2 regions of the Guptibacillus hwajinpoensis genome follow, and region 1 is predicted to be linked to the other one. Evidence: riboswitches for the same ligand, from Rfam matches in the RefSeq annotation. Region 1 holds a riboswitch; the other holds the start of a gene.

Region 1 (4,991 bases):
AATCTGGGTTATGTCTTTTGGAATGCAATATATGAATATGTAAAAAAAGAAAACGCTGTTCACCCGAAGTGGGTAGACAGCGTTTTTTTATTATTCGATAGTTGGCATTTTCTTAGCTAGAGAACGTTCCTTCAAGAAAGGTCGAGCGAAAATGAGATAAGCAGCAAGATGGGCAAAAAGAACGTTAATGGCAAAAAGAGCAATAAAGATCGTATGTGCAACTGGAGCCATTCCGCCTCCGATATAGAATATTAGTAGAGCCCAGATTACCACAATAAATGGCGTGTGAAGAAGCGCAAGCTTCTTATAATCTTGCCACAGAAACAGTGGTGTAGCCGTAATAACGAAAAGATAGACCATATAGACATCCATAGTTAACAACTCCTTTTAATGATACCGCTTACAAATTATGATTTGTGTCAGAATTAAGAATAATTTGTGACTGTTTTGTTACAATCAGTATACCATAATTGTTCAAAAATTCTACACATATTTGAGAATAATTTGTCCGAACTCTATGCTTTAAGTAAAATGTAGAGGAAGTGGGGCGTGTTATGAAAAGAATCTCTTTGCTTATTTTATGGATTGGATTTATTTTCTATGCAGTGTTTTTTTAGCACCGGATGGAAATGGGAACTACTTATCTGACTTAATCAAGATGAACAACCCTGACCCTGGTTTGCTTGCCGTGTTTTCACTACTTGGAGGGGTTATTCCAATTATTGGACCATTCATTATTGTTATGAAAAGAAGTCATTCAATACAGGAGGATGAACATGCGTAAACTTGAGAAAAAAGAAGTAATCGATGCGATACGGCTTTCGGAATATGCTTTTCAATATAAAATCCCTGAAAAGGATCTAGAGAAGAAGATAGCTGCCTATAGTGAGCATGAAATCTGGGGAGATTATGAAGAAGGAAGTCTTGCAGCCAAACTTCACCTGATTGATTTTGAAACGTTTATTGCCGGCAGGTCCTTTGCAATGGGAGGGGTTGCTTCAGTTGCTACATATCCGGAGTTTAGAAGAGGTGGCAGGGTTGCACGTCTGCTTCGACATGCACTTGTAGAAATGAAAAATAAAGGCCAAACAATATCCTATCTTCATCCTTTTCACATCCCGTTTTATCGCAAATTCGGATTCGAAGTGCTTAGTAGTTGGAAAAAGCTCAAATTAAATAAGGAAGATTTTAACACGTTACCTCAAGTAGGCGGAAAAGTACGTAGAATTGCTCTTACAAATGTGTATGAAACACTTAATCCAGTGTACGAAGAATTTGCTCAACGCTTCAATGGCATGCTTGTGCGCACTGAAAGCTGGTGGAAGGAACGGGTTTATTCAGAAGGGTTTTTATTTGCTGGCTATACGAATGAAGAAGGGAATATAACTGGGTATGTGTATTATCAAGTGAAAGATCGTTCCCTTGAAGTGGAGGAATTTGTCTGTCTGGATGGGGAAGCGAGAAGAGGTCTATGGAACTATCTGTGTCAGCATGATTCCATGATTGAAGGTGGAACGATTCTAACGCACGAAGGAGATCCATTTCCTTTCATACTTTCGAATCCAAAAGTGAAAACAAATGTTGAGCCATATTTTATGGCACGAATTATCGACGTTGAAGCCTTTCTACAACTCTATCCATTCGAATTGAATGAGGGTGAATCTCTGTTTCTACATATTATTGATGAACAGGCTGAATGGAACAATGGTAGTTTTCAAATTCATTCTGACGGTGTAAAGATGTTTAAAGGGGATAATACTAATGCCTCCTGCAAGCATCCACCAAAACGTGGACTTCGCTGTAATATTAGTACACTCACGGCTATTCTGACTGGATACCAGAACCCTGCATTTCTATATGAAGCTGGTTTACTTCAAGGGCCTAAGAAGGACGTTGAGGTGTTGAAGGGGATTTTGTCGAAGAGAGAAACAAATTTTATGGATTTCTTTTAAATGGAGAAATTTAGACCATCGCAATGAGTGTTTAGGTATGAATTAGGTAACTTGCCAATGCAATCCATGGTTCGACATACAATTCATGTCTTCTTAATTACTATACAATGAATGAGTGAGATACCTGATTAAAATGGTCGTTCGCATTAATCTGGCAATACCTTGACAAATAGTTAATAAATTGATATTTTTGTTAAAATATAATTTCTTATCCAGAGAGGTGGAGGGACTGGCCCTTTGAAACCTCAGCAACAGGTCCATCGGATACTGTGCTAACTCCAGCGGGTGATAAACCTGATAGATGAGAGCCTTCGGTTTTATTTTGTCAGTAACGCACTCTTTTAGAGTGCGTTTTTTGGGTTTTCTGGATGGAAGAAAAGGAGTATGAAATGGAAGAGAAGCAGGAATTTCAAAGGAAAATGAAGTCACGACATGTCGTGATGCTATCGCTTGGTGGAGTTATTGGGACCGGTCTATTCTTAAGTTCTGGATACACGATCCAACAGGCTGGTCCAGTCGGCACGATTCTCTCCTATTTAGTAGGGGCGCTTGTTGTTTACCTTGTCATGCTATGTTTAGGGGAGCTTTCTGTACATATGCCAGAAACAGGCGCTTTCCATAGTTATGCAGCTAAGTACATCGGAGGAGGTACCGGGTATACGGTGGCGTGGTTATATTGGCTAACCTGGACAGTAGCTCTCGGTTCCGAATTTACTGCCGCCGGGATGCTGATGCAGCGGTGGTTTCCATTCATCAGTGTGTGGATGTGGAGTGGATTGTTCGCCGCATTAATCTTTGTGATTAATGTGCTTACCGTTAAATTTTTCGCAGAAACAGAATTCTGGTTCTCCCTCATTAAGGTATTAGCAATTATCCTCTTTATTATTTTAGGGGGAGCAGCAATTTTTGGTTTTATCCCGATGGAATCAGGTACACACACATCGGTTTTCTCCAATTTTACGAATGAAGGTATTTTTCCAAATGGTGCATTTGCCATAGTTATGACCATGTTAGCGGTGAATTTTGCTTTCTCTGGAACAGAATTAATCGGTATCGCAGCTGGAGAAACAGCAGATCCAGAAAAAACAATTCCGAAAGCTATTCGTACTACGGTGTTTCGATTAATTATTTTCTTTGTCGGTTCGATCTTCGTCTTATCAGCTCTTCTTCCAGCTTCAGATGCTGGCGTATTAGAAAGCCCGTTTGTGGCTGTTCTTGAACGGATTGGTGTTCCATTTGCAGCCGATATTATGAACTTCGTTATTTTAACAGCGATCTTATCTGCTGCAAATTCCGGGTTGTATGCTTCTTCAAGAATGCTCTGGTCGCTCGCAGATAAGCGAACGATATCACCGTTTTTCTCCAGGCTAAATAAACAGGGTGTCCCGCTAAATGCCGTGATGTTTAGTATGTTAGGCGGGGTGCTAGCTCTCTTATCTAGCGTGATTGCGCCAGATACAGTCTATGTTGTACTCGTTTCGATTTCGGGTCTTGCGGTGGTAGTGGTGTGGATGAGCATTTGTGCGTCACAATTTCTCTTTCGGAAACAATTTATAAGAGAAGGGTATTCGGTAAAAGACCTGGGATATCGGACTCCATTATATCCTCTCGTCCCTGTGCTTGCTTTTCTGCTCTGTCTCGCTTCGTTGATCGGGATCGCTTTTGACCCTACACAGAGAATTGCCCTGTATTGTGGCTTTCCTTTTATTGCTTTTTGTTATGGGAGCTATTATCTAACTAAATCTATGAAGAGAAAGGGAGTCAATTATGTTACTGAAAAACGATCCTATTGAAGGCATTTTGCGTGATTACTCGATTATGATATTAGATGGTGCGCTTGCAACAGAGCTGGAACATTATGGATGTGATTTAAATGATCCTCTCTGGTCAGCACGGGTATTACTTGAGAACCCTGAATTAATCTATCAAGTTCATCTAGATTATTTCCATGCTGGAGCGGACTGTGCAATAACCGCTAGCTACCAGGCAACAATAGATGGGCTTAAAGCACGTGGTTTAAACGAGCAGGAATCGATCGAGTTAATTAAGAAAACAGTAGTGCTAGCAAGAAAAGCGCGTGATGATTTCTGGGAGCAGAATGAGCAATTGACCAGGCCTAAACCTCTTGTTGCTGCATCAGTAGGACCTTATGGAGCATTTCTTTCAGACGGCTCAGAGTATAGAGGGGATTATGGCGTTTCTGACGATACATTAGCTCATTTTCACCGTTCAAGAATAAAAGCATTAATTGACGCAGGAGCTGATCTGTTAGCATTTGAAACAATTCCCTCTCTTCAAGAAGCAAACGTATTACTTTCGTTGTTAGAAGAATTTCCACATACTTATGCCTGGCTTTCCTTTTCTATTAGAAATGGAAAGGAAATTAGTGATGGGACACCATTACAGGAGTGTTCCAAACGTTTTGGAGAGATAAAGCAGCTTGCTGCAATCGGAGTGAATTGCGCTTCTCCTTCATTTGTAGAAGAGGTTATTAAAGAGGTAAATAGCCACACAAAAAAACCGGTTATCGTTTACCCGAATTCCGGAGAAGTTTATGAATCTAGCTCCAAAACATGGCAGGGAGAGCAATCACATTCCGAATTGGATCAAGACTCTAAAAGGTGGTTTCAGGTGGGAGCGCGTTTAATAGGAGGTTGTTGCAGAACGAGACCTCATGATATAGAAGAAATTTATCAAAAATGGCGCTGAGTATATGGAGAAAGGGAACGTCCAATATAAAATGGACGTTCCCCTTCTTTTTGCGCTTAACGGGTTACATTTTTTTAAAATGGATTTGTGGCCCACTGCAGCGATTGTTTAATGAAAATCCGAGGATGGAGCTTTAGCTGCCCAACCATATATTCAGCTAAATCCTCCGGCTGCATATATTTCTCTTTATCCTGTTCATCAAGTTTATCGCCAAATACAAGCTCAGTTGCGACTAGACTAGGGTTAAGTGTAAACACGCGAATGTTATTTCGACGCACTTCCTGCATCAGTGCTTCGGTCATCCCTTGGATTGCGAATTTCGAAGCGCTA
Region 2 (4,991 bases), 720 kb from region 1:
ACTGCATCACCTTCACCCTGTTGATAAATCTGTGGAAGCAGGGAAGCTTCTACATCAGTTTTAAATTCGATATTTTTAGGGTTTTCTGCAATATCTTCAACTGTAGCATCAGATGGTTTTACACCCTCTTTTAATTTGATTAATCCCTGTGCTTCTAATAACGAAAGCATACGACCGTGGTCAGAAACAGAGTTACTCATAATGATTTGGGCGCCATCTGGAAGATCTTCTAGGCTACTGTAGTCTTGAGAATAAACGCCAATTGGTTCGATGTGAATTCCACCAGCATTTACGAAGTCATAATTTTCGTTTTCTTCCATCTGTAATTCCATATAAGGAATTGTTTGGAAATAGTTTGCATCTAATTCACCATTCGCAAGCGTCTTATTAGGGAGAATATAATCTTGGAATGTTTTGATTTCAAGCTCCACACCTTTTTCTTCAAGCATAGGCTTCGCTTCTTCAAGAATTTCTGCGTGAGGAACATTAGATGCACCTACAACAATTTTCTTAGAATCGCCTTCTTCACCTGAACCACCTTCACTGTTTCCACCATTGTTCGAACCACATGCTGCAAGAACAGCTAGTGCAAGAACAGACAAAATCGTTAATATTTTTTTCATCATCAATCTCTCCTTTTCTTCTAATTACCTTTTATCTATTGCTCGTGTTGTAAGATCTCCACCTATCTGGAGAATTGCAACAATAACTAATATGAGGACAGTAGCAACTAACGTCACATCTGGATTGTTCCGCTGAAACCCGTCAAGGTAAGCAAGATTACCAAGACCACCTGCTCCAACGACACCAGCCATTGCTGTGTAGCTTACAAGTGCAATTGCCGTAACCGTTATACCTGAAATGAGGGCTGGCATGGCTTCTGGAAGGAGCACCTTAAAAACAATCTCCCCATTTGAGGCCCCCATGGATTGAGAGGCTTCAATAACACCTTTGTCTACCTCTCTTAACGCAATTTCAACCATTCTTGCGTAGAACGGAGCCGCACCAGCAATCAGGGCTGGTAAAGCAGCATTTGCACCAAGCATCGTACCAATAATATATACCGATAGAGGAATGAGCAAGATGATTAGAATAATAAAGGGAATCGATCGAAACAGGTTAACAATTCCAGCTATTACGCTATTGATGTACTTATTTTCCCAGATGTTACCTCGTGCCGTTAAAAATAATAGTAGACCGAGTAAAATACCCAGAATAAATGTAGCAATTACAGAGATTGCCGTCATGTAGACTGTTTGAAGGGTTGCCTCCCACATATTCTCCCAATAAACGTTCGGAAATAAAGATTCAGCCATTCGTAATCACCTCCGCTTCGACTCCCTGGCTGCGTACATATCGAAGAGCTTCATCTATGACAGCCTGCTCACCCTTCAGGAAGACAGAAAGCTTTCCGTAAGGACCATCCTGAGTATGAGAAATTTTCCCTTGAATAATATTCACTTCGATCTCATACCTCCGAACCAATTCAGTCACGAGCGGTGAGCCTGTCTTTCCTTTCAGGAACGTAAACTGAACAAGTTCTCCAGCGGCATCCTCCGCCAGATGTGCAATCGATTCCTTCATTTCCTCTGGTTCACTTAGTTGATTTACGAAGTCTTTCGTAATGGGTTCCTGTGGATGATGAAACACTTCTAGTACTGATCCTTCTTCCACTACACGCCCACTCTCCATGACTGCAACTCGATGGCAGATCTTCCGAATGACGTGCATTTCATGTGTAATCAAAACGATAGTTAATCCCAGTTTTTGATTGATCTCAGTTAACAACTCTAGAATACTGTCGGTTGTCTTAGGATCAAGTGCTGAGGTTGCCTCGTCACAAAGGAGAACTTTTGGATTATTCGCAAGCGCCCTCGCAATCCCTACACGCTGCTTTTGTCCCCCACTCAATTGAGATGGGTAAGCATTCTCTCTTCCTTCTAACCCTACAAGTTTAATTAGTTCTTCTACTCGCTTACTGCGCTTTTCCTTTCCAACCCCTGAGATTTCAAGCGGGAAAGCAATGTTTTCGCGCACCGTGCGTGACCAGAGAATGTTAAAATGCTGAAAGATCATCCCTATATCTTGTCTAGCTGATCGAAGCTCTTTTTCTTTTAAAGATGACAAGTTATTTCCAGCTACTGTAACAGTACCTTCAGTTGGTCTCTCAAGAAGATTAAGCATTCGTATAAGTGTGCTCTTACCTGCACCACTGTATCCAATCACACCGAATATTTCGCCTTTTTTTATTGAAAGATTCACGTCCTTAACTGCCTCAACCTTTCCTGATTTAGCGAAGAACGTTTTCTTGATACTTTTTAGCTCAATCACATGTCTCACATCCTTTATACATTTACAGGTAGTAACCAGGCTAGATTGATTCCTATTGCCTATCATACCCCGGGTACGACTTAACAAATATGTTTCTATAAAAAATGCCTTCCTGCAGTGAGCAGAAAGGCATGTCATAAACGATGTCTTCCTCTCATTTCTCAAAGCATATGCTTTGCAGGAATTGGCACCTTTTCAAACAAGTTGTTCGACGGTTGCCGGGCTTCATAGGGCCAGTCCCTCCACCTCTCTGAATAAGAGATATAAAATTGAAATTACTTTACTCTGGTTAAGTGCTAAATTGAATTCTAGCATGGTACTTTATGAGTGTCAATTACTGAGCAAAAAGTCACAATAATCAAAAAATGTTCCAAAATGAAAACCATCAGCTAATTTTTCTGATGGTTTTTGCACGCTGTGCAAGGAGTTTATATGAGGGAAGCTTATCAATATCTGCGTTACCGCCACTAATAACTGATCCAATCTTCTCGCCATTAATTCTTCCTGATTTGAAAAGAACAGCAGCAAGTGAAGCAGCACCAGCACCTTCTACAAGGGTTTTATGTCTCTCGAGCATAAATAGAATGGCGGTTGCAATTTCCTCTTCTGACACAGTTAACATATCATCAACGAGATGATCAATAATCGGATACGTTAGTTTCCCGGGTTCTTTAACAGAAATGCCGTCTGCAATCGACTTTACCGATTGTAGCACTTTCGGCCCGGCACCTTTATAACGATTCCATGTAGCAGATGCTTCAGCTGCCTGAACTCCGATGATCTTAACGTGGGGGAAATATGATTTCATTGCGAGTGCCATACCAGCTAGTAGGCCACCGCCTCCTACCGGGACAAGAATCACGTCCAGATCGGGGCATTGCTGCATCATTTCAAGCGCTACTGTTCCCTGACCTGCCATAACGTCAGGATCGTCAAACGCATGGACGAAGGTGGCTCCACGCTCTTTCTGCTCGCACTGTGCCCCTGCAAAGGCTTCGTTGTAAGAATCCCCTTCGAGAACAATTTCTGCACCATAAGAGCGGGTAGCCTCGATTTTACTGATAGGTGTTTGTGCAGGCATAAATATTTTAGATTTGATCCCTCGTTCATTTGCAGCGAGGGCTACTCCCTGTGCATGATTTCCAGCAGAAGCTGCAACAATGCCACGAGCAGCTTCAAGGTCCGTGAGTCTTGATACTTTGTTGTAAGCACCTCGGAGCTTAAAGGATCCCGTGCGCTGCAGGTTCTCCATTTTCAAGAACACATCTTTATTTGTTCGATCATTTAATGTTTTAGACTGCTGAAGCGGTGTTCGATGGACCGCCTGGAGCAGATTCTCCATTGCACTTACAACGTCAACGCCATATTTCTCCTGATAATTCCCAAGATCATTCACTCTCCCACATATTGTTTTTCTTCATATTGACTGATTTTCTCTTCAAGTGACAGTGTACGAGATACTTCATCCCAACCGTTTAAGAGCATTTCTTTCCAGTAAGGATCGATTTCAAATGAAGCCGAAAGTCCATTTCCATCACTGACTTGCTGTTGCTCTAGCTGAACACTGAGCTGGTACCCATTTTTCGACTTCGAAAAAAGTTCTGTGATCGTTTCCTGAGGAAGCGCAATCGGAAGGATTCCGTTTTTCACACAGTTATTATAGAAAATATCAGCAAAGCTTGGGGCGATAACAACTCTGAATCCATAATCAAGCAGAGCCCATGGCGCATGCTCTCGTGAGGAGCCGCAGCCGAAATTTTTACCGGCTACTAGAATCGTAGCATCCCTATACTGGTCTTCATTTAAATTGAAGTCTGAGCGGGGATTGCCATCGTCATCGAATCGCCAGTTGTAGAAAAGAAACTGACCGAATCCCTGACGTTCGATCCGCTTCAAGAATTGCTTTGGAATAATCTGATCTGTATCTACATTTACCTTCTCAAGAGGGTAAACCACACCTGTATATTCATTAATTGGTTCCAGGACTCCTCACTCCTTTCAAACGACAAGAGGTTTTACTTTTCTAGCATCTGTAAATCTACCTTCGATTGCAGCCGCTGCAGCCATAGCTGGACTAACTAGATGCGTTCTAGCGCCATTTCCCTGACGACCTTCAAAGTTCCGATTGGATGTTGAGGCACAGCGTTCACCAGGTGGAACGATATCATCATTCATAGCCAGGCACATGCTACAACCGGCTTCACGCCATTCAAAGCCTGCTTCTTTAAAGACATCATCCAGACCTTCTGCTTCGGCAGCATCTTTAACGGATTTTGATCCAGGTACAACAAGGGCTGTCACGCTATGGTGCACTTTACGGCCTCGTACAATTTCAGCAGCAGCTCTTAAATCACTTAGACGAGAATTAGTACATGAACCGATAAAGACATATTGAATATCAATATTTTGTATCGGGGTACCAGGCTTAAGGTCCATATAAGCTAAAGCCTGCTTAATGGCTTTTTGATCACCTGGGTCCTTATAGTCTTCTGGAAATGGAACTCTTGCATAAACAGAAGATCCCATCGAAGGATTTGTTCCCCATGTGACCTGAGGCTCAATTTCATCTGCAAAAATTTCCAGAACTTCATCGTATTTTGCATCCGGATCCGTTGCGAGCTTTTTCCATTCTGAAACAGCTTCATCAAATGCTTCTCCAG

Evidence for each region. A riboswitch is a leader RNA that binds a small molecule or an ion and turns the genes downstream of it on or off. The one in region 1 is predicted to bind S-adenosylmethionine.
Region 2: linked by a shared signal. The riboswitch ahead of ABFG93_RS15640 (methionine ABC transporter ATP-binding protein) and the one ahead of mmuP (S-methylmethionine permease) in region 1 are both predicted to bind S-adenosylmethionine.

The regions. Positions count from the first base shown of each region.
Region 1 is NZ_CP156674.1:2,301,744-2,306,734, forward strand. Features, by position in the region: gene qoxD (cytochrome aa3 quinol oxidase subunit IV) at 1-43, shown strand, start outside; gene ABFG93_RS12070 (spore morphogenesis/germination protein YwcE) at 91-372, opposite strand; gene ABFG93_RS12075 (hypothetical protein) at 581-784, shown strand; gene ABFG93_RS12080 (GNAT family N-acetyltransferase) at 777-1,952, shown strand; SAM riboswitch class I at 2,158-2,260, shown strand; gene mmuP (S-methylmethionine permease) at 2,342-3,745, shown strand; gene mmuM (homocysteine S-methyltransferase) at 3,720-4,661, shown strand; gene ABFG93_RS12095 (3-ketoacyl-ACP reductase) at 4,736-4,991, opposite strand, start outside.
Region 2 is NZ_CP156674.1:3,018,880-3,023,870, reverse strand. Features, by position in the region: gene ABFG93_RS15650 (MetQ/NlpA family ABC transporter substrate-binding protein) at 1-623, opposite strand, end outside; gene ABFG93_RS15645 (methionine ABC transporter permease) at 648-1,316, opposite strand; gene ABFG93_RS15640 (methionine ABC transporter ATP-binding protein) at 1,309-2,331, opposite strand; SAM riboswitch class I at 2,483-2,592, opposite strand; gene ilvA (threonine ammonia-lyase) at 2,717-3,727, opposite strand; gene leuD (3-isopropylmalate dehydratase small subunit) at 3,724-4,314, opposite strand; gene leuC (3-isopropylmalate dehydratase large subunit) at 4,330-4,991, opposite strand, start outside.